DNA from 2 places in the Streptomyces sp. NPDC101227 genome. Region 2 is predicted to be linked to the other one. Evidence: riboswitches for the same ligand, from Rfam matches in the RefSeq annotation. Region 2 holds a riboswitch; the other holds the start of a gene.
The links. A riboswitch is a leader RNA that binds a small molecule or an ion and turns the genes downstream of it on or off. The one in region 2 is predicted to bind S-adenosylmethionine.
Positions count from the first base shown of each region.

Region 1: it holds a riboswitch for S-adenosylmethionine, as region 2 does, so the genes downstream of both, ACIRPT_RS40830 (aminotransferase class V-fold PLP-dependent enzyme) here and thrC (threonine synthase) in region 2, are expected to answer to the same signal.

Region 1 is NZ_JBIWOD010000039.1:8,181-15,875, reverse strand. Features, by position in the region: gene ACIRPT_RS40855 (heme-copper oxidase subunit III) at 1-295, shown strand, start outside; gene ACIRPT_RS40850 (c-type cytochrome) at 385-1,194, shown strand; gene ACIRPT_RS40845 (Rieske 2Fe-2S domain-containing protein) at 1,191-2,252, shown strand; gene ACIRPT_RS40840 (cytochrome bc complex cytochrome b subunit) at 2,249-3,886, shown strand; gene trpD (anthranilate phosphoribosyltransferase) at 4,022-5,086, shown strand; SAM riboswitch class IV at 5,178-5,295, shown strand; gene ACIRPT_RS40830 (aminotransferase class V-fold PLP-dependent enzyme) at 5,466-6,854, shown strand; gene ACIRPT_RS40825 (Lrp/AsnC family transcriptional regulator) at 7,389-7,670, opposite strand; gene ACIRPT_RS40820 (rhomboid family intramembrane serine protease) at 7,667-7,695, opposite strand, start outside.
Region 2 is NZ_JBIWOD010000006.1:110,364-118,058, forward strand. Features, by position in the region: gene ACIRPT_RS15595 (extracellular solute-binding protein) at 1-1,173, shown strand, start outside; gene ACIRPT_RS15600 (DUF3263 domain-containing protein) at 1,240-1,578, shown strand; gene otsB (trehalose-phosphatase) at 1,666-2,541, shown strand; gene ACIRPT_RS15610 (trehalose-6-phosphate synthase) at 2,549-4,048, opposite strand; gene ACIRPT_RS15615 (glucosyl-3-phosphoglycerate synthase) at 4,118-5,080, opposite strand; SAM riboswitch class I at 5,265-5,416, shown strand; gene thrC (threonine synthase) at 5,434-6,756, shown strand; gene ACIRPT_RS15625 (MoaD/ThiS family protein) at 6,812-7,090, shown strand; gene ACIRPT_RS15630 (cold-shock protein) at 7,570-7,695, shown strand, end outside.

The DNA.
Region 1 (7,695 bases), on a different contig from region 2:
CATGGGTGCGATCTTTATCGGCGGTCAGGTCTTCGAGTACACCGAACTGGTCAAGCACGAGGGCCTCTCGCTCTCGTCCGGCCCGTACGGCTCGGTCTTCTACCTGACCACCGGTTTCCACGGACTGCATGTGACGGGCGGACTCATCGCCTTCCTGCTGGTCCTGGGCAGGACGTACGCGGCCAAGAGGTTCACCCACACGCAGGCCACCGCGGCCATCGTTGTGTCCTACTACTGGCACTTCGTCGATGTCGTCTGGATCGGCCTCTTCGCCACGATCTACCTGATCCGGTAACCGGTACGCATCCGGTCGGAACCGGTTACGCATTTCAGACAGACATAGCCAAAGCATCGACGCAGAAGATCCTGACACCGGGGTAATCCGTGAAAAAGCTCTCCGCACGACGGCGCCATCCACTGGCGGCGCTCGTCGTCCTACTCTTCGCGCTGGCGGTCACTGGGGGGCTGTACGCCGCGTTCGCGCCGGCGGACAAGGCTCAGGCCGATGACACCGCCCAGTCCCTTGCCATCAAGGAGGGCAAGAAGCTCTTCGCCGTCGGCTGCGCAAGCTGCCACGGCACCGGCGGTCAGGGCACCTCCGACGGCCCGAGCCTGGTCGGAGTCGGCGCCGCAGCCGTCGACTTCCAGGTCGGCACCGGCCGCATGCCCGCCCAGCAGCCCGGCGCCCAGGTGCCGCGGAAGCGGAACATCTACACCAACGCCCAGATCGACCAGCTCGCGGCCTACGTCGCGTCGCTGGGTGCCGGTCCGGTCGTGCCCGACAAGGAGCAGTACAGCCCCGACGGCGCCGACATCGGCAAGGGCGGCGAGCTGTTCCGCACGAACTGCGCGCAGTGCCACAACTTCACCGGTAAGGGCGGCGCCCTCACCAACGGCAAGTTCGCACCGACGCTCGAGGGCGTGGACCCGAAGCACATCTACGAGGCCATGGAAACCGGCCCGCAGAACATGCCCTCCTTCGGCGACGGCTCGCTGTCGAAGGAAAACAAGAAGGACATCGTCGCGTACCTCGGCGCCGTCAACGGCGATGAGTCCGAGAGCCCCGGCGGCCTGGACCTCGGCGGTCTCGGTCCGGTCAGTGAGGGTCTCTTCGGCTACATCTTCGGCCTGGGCGCGCTGGTAGCGGTCGCCATCTGGGTCGCAGCCCGGACTACGAAGGCCAAGAAGTCATGAGTGAGACTGGACGACACGAAGACGTGCCAGAAGAAAACCTTCCCGAGCGGGAGACGGTGCACGAGGGCGCGGTGGCGCCGGCGGAGGACCCGTTCGCCGACCCCGGCCTGCCGGCGCACGAGCACCGCATCCAGGACATCGACGAGAAGGCCGCCCGGCGCTCCGAGCACATGGTGGCGCTGCTGTTCCTGGTGTCGATGCTGGCCACGGTCGGCTTCATCGCCTCGTACGTGGCCATCCCGATCGACAAGATCGTCTACATCTGGCCGATCGGCCACATCAGCGGCCTGAACTTCGCGCTGGGTCTCACGCTCGGCGTCGCGCTCTTCTGCATCGGCGCCGGCGCGGTCCACTGGGCCCGCACGCTGATGTCGGACGTGGAGGTCGCCGACGACCGGCACCCGATCGAGGCCACTCCCGAGGTCAAGGCCAAGGTCCTGGCGGACTTCGCCGAGGGCGCCAAGGAGTCGCAGTTCGGCCGGCGCAAGCTGATCCGCAACACGATGTTCGGCGCGATGGCCCTGGTGCCGCTCTCCGGCGTCGTCCTGCTGCGCGACCTCGGTCCGCTGCCCGGGACGAAGCTGCGCACGACGAACTGGAAGAAGGGCGTCCGCCTCGTCAACCAGTCCACCAACCTTCCGCTGCGTCCCGAGGACATCGCGGTCGGCTCCCTGACCTTCGCCAAGCCCGAGGGCCTGGAGGAGGACAGCGAGGACTTCAACGAGAAGATCGCCAAGGACGCGCTGATGCTCGTGCGGATCAAGCCGCAGGACATCAAGGACAAGCACGAGCTGTCCTGGTCGCACGAGGGCATCGTCGCCTACTCGAAGATCTGCACCCACGTGGGCTGCCCGATCAGCCTGTACGAGCAGCAGACGCACCACGTGCTGTGCCCCTGCCACCAGTCGACGTTCGACCTCTCTGACGGTGGCAAGGTGATCTTCGGCCCGGCCGGACACGCCCTGCCGCAGCTGCACATCACGGAGAAGGACGGCTTCCTGGAGGCCGCGAGCGGCTTCGGTGAGCCCGTCGGCCCGAGCTTCTGGGAGCGCGGATGAGTAACGAAAAAGGCGCGACCAACCCGCGCCGCGGCCAGGCGCCGCGGGGCGAGCGGATCGCCGACTGGGCGGACGGCCGGCTGGGCATCTACAGCCTCGCCAAGTCCAACATGCGCAAGATCTTCCCGGACCACTGGTCCTTCATGCTGGGTGAGGTCGCGCTCTACAGCTTCATCATCATCATCCTGACCGGTGTCTATCTGACGCTGTTCTTCCACCCGAGCATGGCCGAGGTGACCTATCACGGTTCCTATGTGCCCATGCAGGGAATCCGGATGACCCAGGCCTTCGAGTCGACGCTGGACATCAGCTTCGACGTCCGCGGTGGCCTGCTCATCCGCCAGATCCACCACTGGGCGGCGCTGGTCTTCCTCGCCGCGATGATGGTGCACATGATGCGGGTGTTCTTCACCGGCGCCTTCCGCAAGCCGCGCGAGGTCAACTGGCTGTTCGGCTTCCTGCTGTTCGTGCTGGGCATGTTCACCGGCTTCACCGGCTACTCGCTCCCCGACGACCTGCTCTCCGGCACCGGCGTGCGGTTCATCGAGGGCGTCATCCTGGCGATGCCGCTGGTCGGCTCGTACCTGCAGATGTTCATCTTCGGCGGCGAGTTCCCCGGCCACGACATCATCGCGCGGTTCTACACCGTGCACGTGCTGCTGCTGCCCGGCATCATGCTCGGCCTGCTGGTGGCGCACCTGATCCTGGTCTTCTACCACAAGCACACGCAGTTCCCGGGTGCCGGCAAGACCAACAACAACGTCGTCGGCATGCCGCTGCTGCCGGTCTACATGGCCAAGGCCGGAGGCTTCTTCTTCCTGGTCTTCGGTGTGATCTCGGTGATCGCCGCGGTCGCCAGCATCAACCCCGTCTGGGCCATAGGGCCGTACCGGCCGGACCAGGTCTCCACTGGTGCGCAGCCGGACTGGTACATGGGCTTCGCCGAGGGCCTGGTGCGTGTCATGCCGGGCTGGGAGTGGAACTTCTGGGGCCACACCGTCAACTTCGGTGTGCTGATCCCGATCGTGATCTTCCCGCTGGTCCTGGTCGCCATCGCGGTCTACCCGTTCGTCGAGTCCTGGGTACGCGGCGACAAGCGCGAGCACCACATCCTGGACCGCCCGCGCAACGTCCCCACCCGCACCGGCTTCGGTGTGGCCTGGCTCGTCGCGTACTTCGTGATGCTGATCGGCGGCGGCAACGACCTGTGGGCGACGCACTTCCACCTGTCGCTCAACTCCCTCACCTGGTTCGTCCGGATCGGCTTCTTCGTCCTTCCGGTGCTGGCCTTCATCGCCACCAAGCGGATCTGCATGGGTCTGCAGCGGCGCGACAAGGACAAGGTGCTGCACGGCCGCGAGTCGGGCATCATCAAGCGCCTGCCGCACGGTGAGTTCATCGAGGTCCACGAGCCGCTCGGCCAGGAGCAGCTGCACGTGCTCACCCAGCACGAGCAGCCCGAGCCGCTCGAGCTCGGCCCGGAGGTCGACGAGAACGGCGTCCGCCGCAAGATCCCCCGGTCGCAGAAGCTGCGCGCCAAGCTCTCCAAGAGCTACTACGGCGAGGACAACGTCATCCCCAAGCCGACGATAGAGGAGTACAAGGAGATCACCAGCGGCCACGGCCACCACTGATCACCACAGCGCCGTGAGGCGCAGGTAGTACGCCACCCAGAGGGCCCCGTCCGAGCACCGGACGGGGCCCTCCGGCGTGTCCCGGGGGTCGATAGGGTGAGGTCACAAGCAGTGGACAGACCAGGAGCGTGGACCATGAACGTTGTGACCCCGGTTGGCGGCGACAGCGTGGCGGCCCACACCTGGCCGGGCATCCTCAACGCCCTGCTGGACGGCCGCGACCTCGCCGCCGACGACACCGCCTGGGTGATGGACAAGATCATGCGGGGCGAGGCCGGCGACGCCCAGATCGCCGGGTTCGCGGTCGCGCTGCGGGCCAAGGGCGAAACCGTCGCCGAGATCTCCGGACTCGTGCGCACCATGTACGCGCACGCCCGCCTGATCGAGGTTCCCGGCCCCAGCGTGGACATCGTCGGCACCGGCGGCGACGGCGCCAAGACCGTCAACATCTCCACGATGTCCTCGATCGTGGTGGCCGGCACCGGCGCCAAGGTCGTCAAGCACGGCAGCCGCGCCGCCTCCTCGGCCAGCGGCGCCTCCGACGTCCTGGAGAAGCTCGGCGTCAATCTGGACCTCACCCCCCGGCGGGTCACCGAGGTCGCCGAGGAAGCGGGCATCACCTTCTGCTTCGCGGTGAAGTTCCACCCCGCGCTGCGCCATGTCGCCAACGCCCGGGGCCAGCTCGGCATCCGTACGACCTTCAATGTGCTGGGCCCGCTGACCAACCCCGCCAAGGTCCGCGCCCAGGCGACCGGCGTCGCGGACGCCCGGATGGCGCCGATCATGGCCGGGGTGCTGGCCGAGCGCGGCTCGTCGGCGCTGGTGTTCCGCGGCGACGACGGCCTGGACGAGCTGACCACCACCGCCACCTCCCGGGTGTGGATCGTCCGGGACGGCGCGGTGCGCGAGGAGCCCTTCGACCCCCGGGACGTCGGCATCGACATCGTCCCGGTCGAGGCGCTGCGCGGCGCGGACGCCTCGTACAACGCCGATGTGGCCCGCCGGCTGCTCGACGGCGAGCGGGGCCCGGTGCGCGACGCGGTGCTGCTGAACGCCGCCGCGGCTCTGGTGGCCCTGGAGCCGTCCGACGAGCCCCTGGCGGAGCAGATCCGCGCCGGAATCGACAGGGCCGCCGCCGCCATCGACTCGGGGGAGGCCAAGCGGGTGCTGGAGCGCTGGGTGGCGGCCAGCAACAGATGAGCGGCCGGTGACCGTCGGTGTGACGCAAGGCCCTGTCCGTTATCCGGACCGGGCCTTGCGCCTTTTTGCGGCTGTGGCATGATTCTCGGCAGGTCACGAGTGACAGCGACATAGGCCCCGGCCCGCTGTCCGGCAACCCTCCGTCCGTGGCGGGGTGCCCCGGGTGATGACCAGGCCGCAGGCAGCGAGGTCTGCGGCAAGCGCGGATCCCTCGCCAGGGATCCTGGTCCTCGAGGGAGCCCCTTCCGTGATGAAGCGAATGCGATAGGGCCGTCGGCCCCTTTCCCGCACCCCTTTTCCTTTCCCACCGCGGCGCTGTGCCGTGCGCTGTGACGCACCCGCCCGCGGTGAATTCGCTTACCTCTCACGGGAGTTCGCCATGTCTGTTTCCGCCGTTGCCGCCGACCGTTCTGTTTGTGCCCCACTGCCGGTTCTGGGCAGGGATGTCACCGTGCCGCTCGTGACCGGCGGCGAGGTCGACTACGCCGCACTGGACTACGCCGCCAGCGCCCCGGCCCTGCAGCGGGTCTGGGACGACGTGGCCGCCTACGCCCCGTACTACGGCAGCGTGCACCGCGGCGCCGGATACCTCTCGCAGCTGTCCACCGACCTCTTCGAGAACAGCCGCAGGACCATCTCCGACTTCCTCGGCTGCCGCGCCGACGACCAGGTCGTCTTCACCCGCTCGACGACCGACTCCCTCAACCTCCTCGCCGCCGTACTCCCGCAGAACACCCGGGTGTTCGTCTTCGAGACCGAGCACCACGCCTCGCTGCTGCCGTGGGAACAGCGCGCGGACACCCCCGTGACGTACCTGAACGCGCCGCGGACGCCGCAACAGGCGGTGGACACCCTGGAGAAGGCGCTCGCCGAGCGCGAGCCCTACGGCCCCGCTCTGGTGTGCGTCACCGGCGCCTCGAACGTCACCGGTGAACTGTGGCCGGTGCGGGAACTGGCCGCCGCCGCGCACGCCCACGGCGCCCGGATCGTCCTCGACGCCGCGCAGCTGGCCCCGCACCACCCCGTCGACATCGCCGAGCTGAACGTCGACTGGGCCGCCTTCTCCGGGCACAAGCTGTACGCGCCGTTCGGCGCCGGCGTGCTGGCCGGCCGCGCCGACTGGCTGCAGGACGCGGAGCCGTACCTGGCGGGCGGCGGCGCCAGCCGCAAGGTCTCGCGGCGCACGGACGGCGGCGTGGACGTCGAATGGCACACCACCGCCGCCCGGCACGAGGCCGGTTCGCCGAACGTCATCGGCGCCTACTCCATCGCCTCCGCCTGCCAGGCGCTGACCGAGGCCGGTTTCGACGGACTGGTCGCCCGGGAGCAGTCACTGATCGCCCGCGTCCGGGCGGGCCTGGCCGAGGTCCCCGAGGTCAAGGTCCTCTCCCTCTTCGGCGACGACGCCCCGCGGGTGGGCGTCATCTCCTTCGTCGTCGAGGGCTGGAACAGCTCGCACTTCGCGGCCGCCCTCTCGGCCGAGTACGGCATCGGGGTGCGCGACGGCCTGTTCTGCGCGCACCCCCTCGTCCGCACCCTGCTGGGCAGCGACCCGCAGGACCCGGGCGAGTGCGGCGCCCCGGAGGCGGCCCCCGGCGAACGCTCCCTGAACGCCATCCGGGTCAGCTTCGGCGCGGGCACGCCCGACGAACACATCGACCGCTTCCTCCACGCCATCAAGGAACTAGTCGCGAACGGCGCCCGCTGGAACTACCACACGGAGGACGGCCGTTGCGTTCCCGCGCCGGCCGCGCGTAGCGCGGTGTAAATCCCCATGTTGTCGGCTGTCCCGCCGTGGGTGGTTTCTCGCCGTTGCTCCCCCACTGCCTTAAGGGCGTGGGAGGTGCCCCCAGCGGCGGGCGTGGTGTTGTCGGGTGCGGTGACGGCCCTACACGGCTCCGCCGCTACGGTCCGTCCCCTCCGGTGGGTGGGGGGAAGGAGGCCGATGGGGGCCCACGTTGGGTTGTCCCTTTCCCATGATGGGTCGACAGGGAGCGGCTGACCGTCTACGTACGCTCCCACTGGTTTTCTCCCACCCCAACGGGGAGGGGGCGGGCCGCAGGACGGAGTCCGGAGGTCCGGTCCCGCAGCCGAACAGCCCCGCGCAAGCGGCACCAGCCCGCCGCTGGGGGCACCTCCCACGCCCTTAAGGCAGTGGGGGAGCAACGGCGGCAAACCCCCACGGCGGGGCAGCCGAACACATCGGCCCAGGCAAAGCGCAGCGGACCGGCCCGCCGCAGGCGCCACGGCGAGCCCCCCACGGCGGGACAGCCAAAAACAACGGCGCAGGCCAAGCGCAGCGCTACGCGTCGAGGCCGATAGCAAACGCCGCCTCAAGGTCATGCTGCGAGTACGTGCGGAACGCAATGTGCGTCTCGGTGGAGGCGACGCCCGGCACCTTGCTGATGCGGCCGGGGATGACATCGGCGAGGTCGTCGTGGGCGGCGACCCGGACCATCGCGATCAGGTCGTGGGCGCCGGTGACGGAGTAGACCTCGCTGACGCCCTCCAGGGCGGCGATCTTCTCGGCGATCTCCGGGATCCGGTCCACGCTGGTCTTGATGAGCACGATCGACGTGATCACGGCTGGCTCTCTCCCTCGGTCGCCG
Region 2 (7,695 bases):
GTCACGCTCAAGCTCATCGCGGCGGATTACGGCGACAGCGAGGCCAACAGCTCCCAGCGCTACTGGGACGAACTCACCCACGAGTTCGAAAAGAAGAACCCCGGCATCAAGGTCGACGTCGACGTCTACAGCTGGACGGACGTCGACAAGAAGGTCGAGGACCTCGTCAAGGCGGGCAAGGCCCCCGACATGGCGCAGATAGGCGCGTACGCCGACTACGCCGCCCACGGGCAGCTCTACAGCGCCGACGAACTGCTCTCCATACCGACCCAGGCCGACTTCACCCCCGCCCTCGCGGACGCCGGCGAATACAACCGCGTGCTGTACGGCATGCCCTTCGGGGCCAGTACCCGGCGCCTCTTCTACAACAAGAAGCTGTTCGCCGAGGCGGGCATCACCCACCCGCCGAAGACCTGGGACGACATCGCCCACGACGCCCAGCTGCTGAAGGACCACGGCGTCAAGACGCCCTTCGCGCTCCCGCTCGGCCCGGAGGAGACCCAGGCCGAGACGCTGATGTGGATGCTCGGCGGTGGCGGCGGCTACACCGACAACATCGGCAAGTACACGATCGACTCGCCGGAGAACGTCAAGACCTTCGAGTGGCTCCAGAAGGACCTCGTCGGCAAGGACCTGACCGGCGGCGACCCCGCCAAGGTCAACCGCGCCGACGCCTTCCAGGGCTTCGCCGACGGCAACGTGGGCATGCTCAACGGCCACCCCACCCTGATGGAACAGGCCGCCGCCAAGGGCATCGACTACGGCACCACCGAACTCCCCGGCATCCACGGCAAGGCCAAGGCCACCATGGGCGTCGCCGACTGGATGATGGCCTTCAAGCAGAACGGCCACCACGAGCAGATCGGCAAGTTCCTCGACTTCGTCTACAGCGAGAAGAACGTCCTGAAGTTCTCCGGCACCTACGGACTGCTCCCGGTCACGGCCTCCGCCTCCCAGGCGATGATGGAGGACGACAGGTACAGCAAGCTGCACAGCTTCCTCAAGCAGCTCAGGCACGCCGAGTTCTACCCGGCCGACAAGACTTCCTGGCCGATGGTCTCCAAGACCCTCAAGGCCAAGATGGGCGCGGCCGTCGGGCCCGACGGCAACCCGTCCGCCGTACTCAGCGAGATCCAGAACGCGGCGGACACGGCCGACAACATGGTCCCGTAAGGGGCCCGGGGCCGCGGGGGCGTCCGGCCGGGCGCTGTCAGACGGTGGGCTTATCGTGGAAACGTGATGGCGGAAGACGGTACGGACACGGCGCGCGGGGACGAGGGCACGGGCACCCCGGACGACGGCGGCACCCCTGGCGACGGCGGCGTCCCGGACGGTGCCGGTGCAGCGGCCGGCGCCCCGCTCTCCTCCCGGGACGAAGCGGTGCTCGGCGTCGAGCGCCGCTCCTGGCCCGGCCCCGGCGCCAAGGAGCGCGTCATCCGTGAGCGGCTCGGCATCTCCCCGACCCGCTACTACCAGCTCCTGAACGCCCTGTTGGACGACCCCCGCGCGCTCGCCCACGACCCGGTCACGGTCAACCGCCTGCGCCGGATACGCGACGCCCGCCGCGCCCGCCGCTGACGCCCCGCACGACGCGCCGTCCCGCCCGCCGCCCCGTGCCCCCATACACCCGGCATGCGCCCGCACCCCGCCGGTAGGGTCGGCGCCATGGGCAGCCCCCCGAACGCGCCGCACCCCGTCCCGACGCCGCAGACCCCGGCCGGCCGCGAAGGCCTCGCCGCTCTCCTCTCCCATCCCGAACGCGCCGTCATCGCCCTCGACTACGACGGCACCCTCGCCGACATCGTCCCCGACCCGGAAACGGCCCGTGCCCACCCCGGCGCCACCGCCGCCCTGGGCCGCCTAGTGCCCCACCTGAGCGCCGCCGCCGTCATCACCGGCCGCCCGGCCGCCGTCGCGGTCCGCCTCGGCGGCTTCGCCTCCGTCCCCGGCCTCGGCCACCTCACCGTCCTCGGCCACTACGGCGCCGAGCGCTGGGAAGCGGCCACCGGCACCGTCCACGCCCCTCCGCCGCACCCCGGCATCGCCGCCATACAGGGCGAACTCCCCGGCGTACTGGACGCGTCCGGCGTCTGGCACGGCACCTGGGTGGAGACCGCCATCGAGACCAAGGGCGGCCGCGCCATCGCCGTCCACACCCGCCGCGCGGCCGACCCCCAGGGCGCCTTCGACCGGCTCCGCGGCCCGCTCGCCGCCCTCGCCGAACGCCACGGCCTGATCGTCGAACCGGGCCGTTTCGTCCTGGAACTGCGCCCGCCGGGCATGGACAAGGGCGTGGCCCTCGCCGACTGGATCCACGAAACCGGCGCCACCACCGTCCTGTACGCCGGCGACGACCTCGGCGACCTGGCCGCCTTCGCCGCCGTCGAAAAGCTCCGCTCCGAAGGCCTCACCGGCATCCTGGTCTGCAGCGGCAGCAACGAGGTCAGCGAACTGGCCGAGCGCGCCGACCTGGTGGTCGACGGGCCGACCGGGGTCGTCGGCCTCCTCGGCGCCCTGGCCGACCACCTGGCCGGGCCCTGAGCCCCGCTCACCCCTCCAACGCGCGCAGCTGGTCCAGGAACCACTGGGCCGGCGGCAGCGCCGTGGCGGCCGCGGCCAGCCGCTCGCAGCGGGCGCGCCGCTCGTCGTCGTCCATGGAAAGCGCCTCGTGCAGCGCCGCGGCCGTGGCCGTGATGTCGTACGGGTTGACGACGATCGCGTCCTCGCGCAACTCCCAGTACGCGCCTGCTCCCCGGGAGAGCACAAGCGCACAGCCCCGCTCGGAGACCACCGGCACTTCCTTGGCGACCAGATTCATGCCGTCGCGGATCGGGTTGACCAGGGCCACATCGGCCAGCCGGTAGGCGGCCAGCGAGCGGGCGAAGTCGTCCTTGACGTGCAGGACGACCGGCTGCCAACCGTCCGTGCCGTACTCGGCGTTGATCTCCTCGGCGAGCCGCCCCACCGTCGCGGTGTATTCGCGGTAGACGGCCAGGTCCTGCCGCGAGGGATAGGCGAACGCGATGTGCACCACCCGCTCGCGCCACTCGGGGCGGTCGGCGAGCAGCCGGCGGTAGGCGAGCAGGCCGCGCACGATGTTCTTCGACAGCTCGGTGCGGTCGACCCGGACGATGGTCTTACGGCCCGTCCCGCCGATCTGCTCGCGCAGTGCCGTCAGACGCTCCTCGACATCGGGGCGGTGCGCCCGCTCGCGCAGGAACTCCGCGTCGGCGCCGAGACCGTGCACCCCGATATGGGTCTTGCGCGGCTTGAGCCATGTCGAGAAGAGATACGGGTCCTCGTCGCGCGGCCAGTACGCGTCGCATTCCGACCCCAGTGCCCACTGGCAGCAGCCCATGAAGGCCCGTGCCCAGTGCTGGGTCAGGAAATTCGCCCGGTCCGCGCCGAGGATGCCCGTCACCAGCTTCTGCTGGATGTCATCGGGCAGCATCGCGAAATACTCCGCGGGTGCCCACGGTGTGTGGGAGAAATGCGCGATCCGCAGGTCAGGGCGGCGTTCACGGAGCATCCCGGGCACCAGCGCCAGGTGATAGTCCTGTACGAGGACGGCGGCCCCGGGCGCCGCGGCCTCGGCCAGCGCATGGGCGAAAGCGGCGTTGTACGCCTCGTACGACGCCCATTGCGCACGGAATTCCGTATCGAATACCGGCTCCAGCGGCGTCTGATACAGCATGTGGTGGACGAACCACAGCACGGAATTGGCAATTCCGTTATAGGCATCGGCATGCACATCCGCCGGAATGTCCAGCATCCGGACCCGCTGCCCGCCCGTGTCCGCCGGATCCAGATCGCCGCCCGTCCGCCGCACGGCCTCCCGGTCGCCCTCCCCGAGCGCCGCACACACCCACACCGCATCGGTGTCCGGACCGATCGCGGACAGCCCCGACACCAGCCCCCCGCCGCCCCGCTTGGCGGTCAGCGCGCCGTCATCCCCGACGGCGTACGACACCGGACCGCGATTGGACGCGACGAGAACGTCGGCGCCTGGTGGGACCGCACTGCGCTCGGAGACCGTCTCGGAGACCATGTCGCGACATTAACCAGCTACCGATCCGCGCAAACGTACGGAATTCAGCCGAGGCAGCCCCGCGGCGCTTCAGGCCGCCCGGCGCTCCGCGTACTCCGGTATTTCGGCCATCGGGGGCCGCTCCTCGGTGTCCACGTCGGTCGTGCGCGCCACGAAGCCGTTCTCGCCCCGCTCGAACTGGGTGAGGCGGGGCCGGATCAGATGGCCGCGGGTGAGACGGAGCTGGGCGGTGCGGTAGATGGCGGCGGCCATCCGGCCGAGGGCCTGGCCGTCCTGGTGGCGGTGTTTGCGTACGCCGACGTCCACCTGGGCGAGGGCGTCCAGGCCGACCGTGTGCAGGGCGTCGACCAGAAGGCCGAGCTCGACGCCGTAGCCGACCGGGAAGGGCAGGCGTTCCAGGAGGGAGCGGCGGGCCGCGTACTCGCCGCCCAGGGGCTGGACGAAGCCGGCCAGCTGCGGCCAGTGGAGGTTGAGGAGGGGGCGGGCGACCAGCTCCGTGACGCGGCCGCCCTGGCCCGCTCCGGAGCCCTCGCCGCCCGTCTCCAAGGGGCGGTCGTACATCGCCTTGACGAAGTGGACGTCGGCGTCGGTCAGCAGCGGGCCGACGATCCCGGAGACGAAGGTCGACGAGAATTCGCGCAGGTCGGCGTCGATGAAGCAGATGATGTCGCCCGTGGTGGCCAGCAGGGACCGCCACAGGACCTCGCCCTTGCCGGGGACGGCGGGCAGGCGGGGCAGGACGCTGTCCCGGTGGACGACCTTGGCCCCGGCCGCCGCCGCGACCTCGGCCGTACGGTCGGTGGAGCCCGAGTCCAGCACCACCAGCTCGTCCACCAGGGGGACGGCGCCGGTCATCAGGTCCGCGCGGATCGCCGCGACGATCGCCCCGACGGTGGCTTCCTCGTCGAGCGCGGGCAGCACTACGCTGACCGTGCGGCCTGTCTGGCGCTTGGCCTCCAGCAGCCGCCCGAGCGGGCGATCGGCCGCGGACCAGGAGCGGCTGCTGAGCCAGCGCTCCACCTCTTCCAGCACGTCTACGACTCCTCGGTGGCCGCCGGGCCAGGGGCCCGTTGGTGATCCATTGTGTGATCCATCTCGCGGTTCGGACGACTATCTCAACTGTCAGTGCCTTCGGTTACAGTCTTGAACAACGCGGATGACCGTCGCATGCCGGGGTCACCGCCACAAACGCCTGGGTTTCGGCCCAGCGCCATACCGCTCATCCAGAGGGGCAGAGGGATACGGCCCGTTGAAGCCCCGGCAACCCTCCAGCCGGTCTCCGCCGCAGTTGCTGCGCGCGCGAGGCTCCCGGCTAGGGAAGGTGCCAAATCCGTCTCGTGGCGAGATGCGCCGCGAGGAAGATGAGGAGAAAGGGCCTCGCCTCCATGGCTGTGCAAGTCACCGAAACCGCCACCACCCCCTCCCCCAAGGACTCCGGCGAGCTCCGTCCAGGGGGGACCCCCATCGCTCTGGGCCCGGCCGTCGCGCTCTCCTGCCGCGAGTGCGGGCAGCGCTTCGATCTCGGTCCCATCTTCGCCTGCCAGGAATGTTTCGGGCCGCTCGAAGTGGCGTACGACCTGCCGAGCGGCGATCCTGAGGGCCTGAAGAAGCGGATCGAGGCCGGACCGAACAACATCTGGCGCTACGCCCCGCTGCTGCCCGTCCCCGCCGACGTGGCCGACAAGCCGAACCTCAACCCCGGCTTCACCAAGCTCGTCAAGGCCGACCGCCTCGCCGCCGAGCTGGGCGTCACGGGCGGCCTGTACGTCAAGGACGACTCCGGCAACCCGACGCACTCCTTCAAGGACCGTGTCGTCGCGATCGCCGTCGAGGCCGCCCGCGCCTTCGGTTTCACCACCCTCTCCTGCTCCTCCACCGGCAACCTCGCGGGTGCGGTCGGCGCCGCCGCCCGTCGCGCCGGTTTCAAGTCCTGCGTGTTCATCCCGCACGACCTGGAGGCCGGCAAGGTCGTCATGGCCGCGGTCTACGGCGGCGACCTGGTCGGCATCGAGGGCAATTACGACGACGTCAACCGCTTCTGCTCGGAGCTCATCGGGGACCCGCTCGGCGAGGGCTGGGGCTTTGTGAACGTCAACCTCCGCCCGTACTACGGCGAGGGTTCCAAGACCCTGGCGTACGAGATCTGCGAGCAGCTGGGCTGGGAGCTCCCGGACCAGATCGTCATCCCGATCGCCTCCGGCTCCCAGCTCACGAAGATCGACAAGGGGCTCAAGGAGCTGATCGCCCTCGGCCTGGTCGAGGACAAGCCGTACAAGATCTTCGGCGCCCAGGCCGAGGGCTGCTCGCCGGTGTCGGCGGCCTTCAAGGCCGGGCACGACGTCGTACGCCCCCAGAAGCCGAACACCATCGCCAAGTCGCTGGCCATCGGCAACCCGGCCGACGGGCCGTATGTGCTCGACATCGCGCGCCGTACGGGCGGCGCGGTGGAGGATGTCAACGACGAGCAGGTCGTGGACGCGATCAGGCTGCTGGCGCAGACGGAAGGGATCTTCGCGGAGACCGCGGGCGGCGTGACCGTCGGCGTCACCAAGAAGCTGATCGAGGACGGTCTGCTCGACCCGGCCCTGACCACCGTCATCCTCAACACCGGTGACGGCCTCAAGACGCTTGACGCCGTCGCCGCCGGGCCCACGGCCACCATCCGGCCGAGCCTGGACGCGTTCCGCGCGGCCGGCCTGTCCGGCTGAGCCCCGGCCCCTCACCCCTGAACTCGTACCCCGCAGTCGCTGGAAGGCAGAACCCATGAGCGTCAAGGTCCGCATCCCCACCATCCTCCGCACGTACACCGGCGGCGAGGCCGAGGTCGTCGCGGAGGGCGCGACCCTCTCCGAGGTGATCGCCGACCTGGAGAAGAACCACACCGGCATCGCGGCCCGAGTGCTGGACGACGCGGGCAAGCTGCGCCGGTTCGTGAACGTCTACGTCAACGACGACGACGTCCGCTTCGAGCAGGGCCTGGAGACGCCGACGCCGGACGGCGCGGGCGTCTCCATCATTCCGGCGGTGGCCGGAGGCTGCTGACCCCGTTCGCGCCGGGAACTGATTTGCGCCATCTCTCGGCCTGAGTGGCGAGAATTGCCCCATCCGCCTAAAAGCGGATGGGGCAATTCCATGTCGCGAAAGGCGATAGCATGGGGGCGATCTTCTTCGTGCGGGCCCTCGTACAACCCGCGTACGACCCTCGTACAACTCCGCGCGCGTGCCCAACGCATATGTGATCGCGATGAGTTGTGCCCGAAGTGTGTGCAGCATTTGTCGGATACGTGAGCTATGCCCGGCCCGACTTGCCCCGGCGTAACGCGACTTCACCGCATAATTACCGATTCTTCGGCGCCGGAATTCTCGTCCGATTGACCTGTTGCGCTGGGCATTGGTGCGGATACATTCAGCGGCGGTCGACGCGTTCCGGCGCACACCCCACGGGCCTTTCGTGGGGTGAGGTCTGACCCGGGTCCGCGGAGTGCGGTCCTGCGCAAGGGCCAGTAATAGGGGAGTTAGGCATGGCTCAGGGCACCGTCAAGTGGTTCAACGCGGAGAAGGGGTACGGCTTCATCGCGGTCGACGGTGGTGCGGATGTATTCGTCCACTACAGCGCGATTCAGATGGACGGCTACCGCACCCTTGAG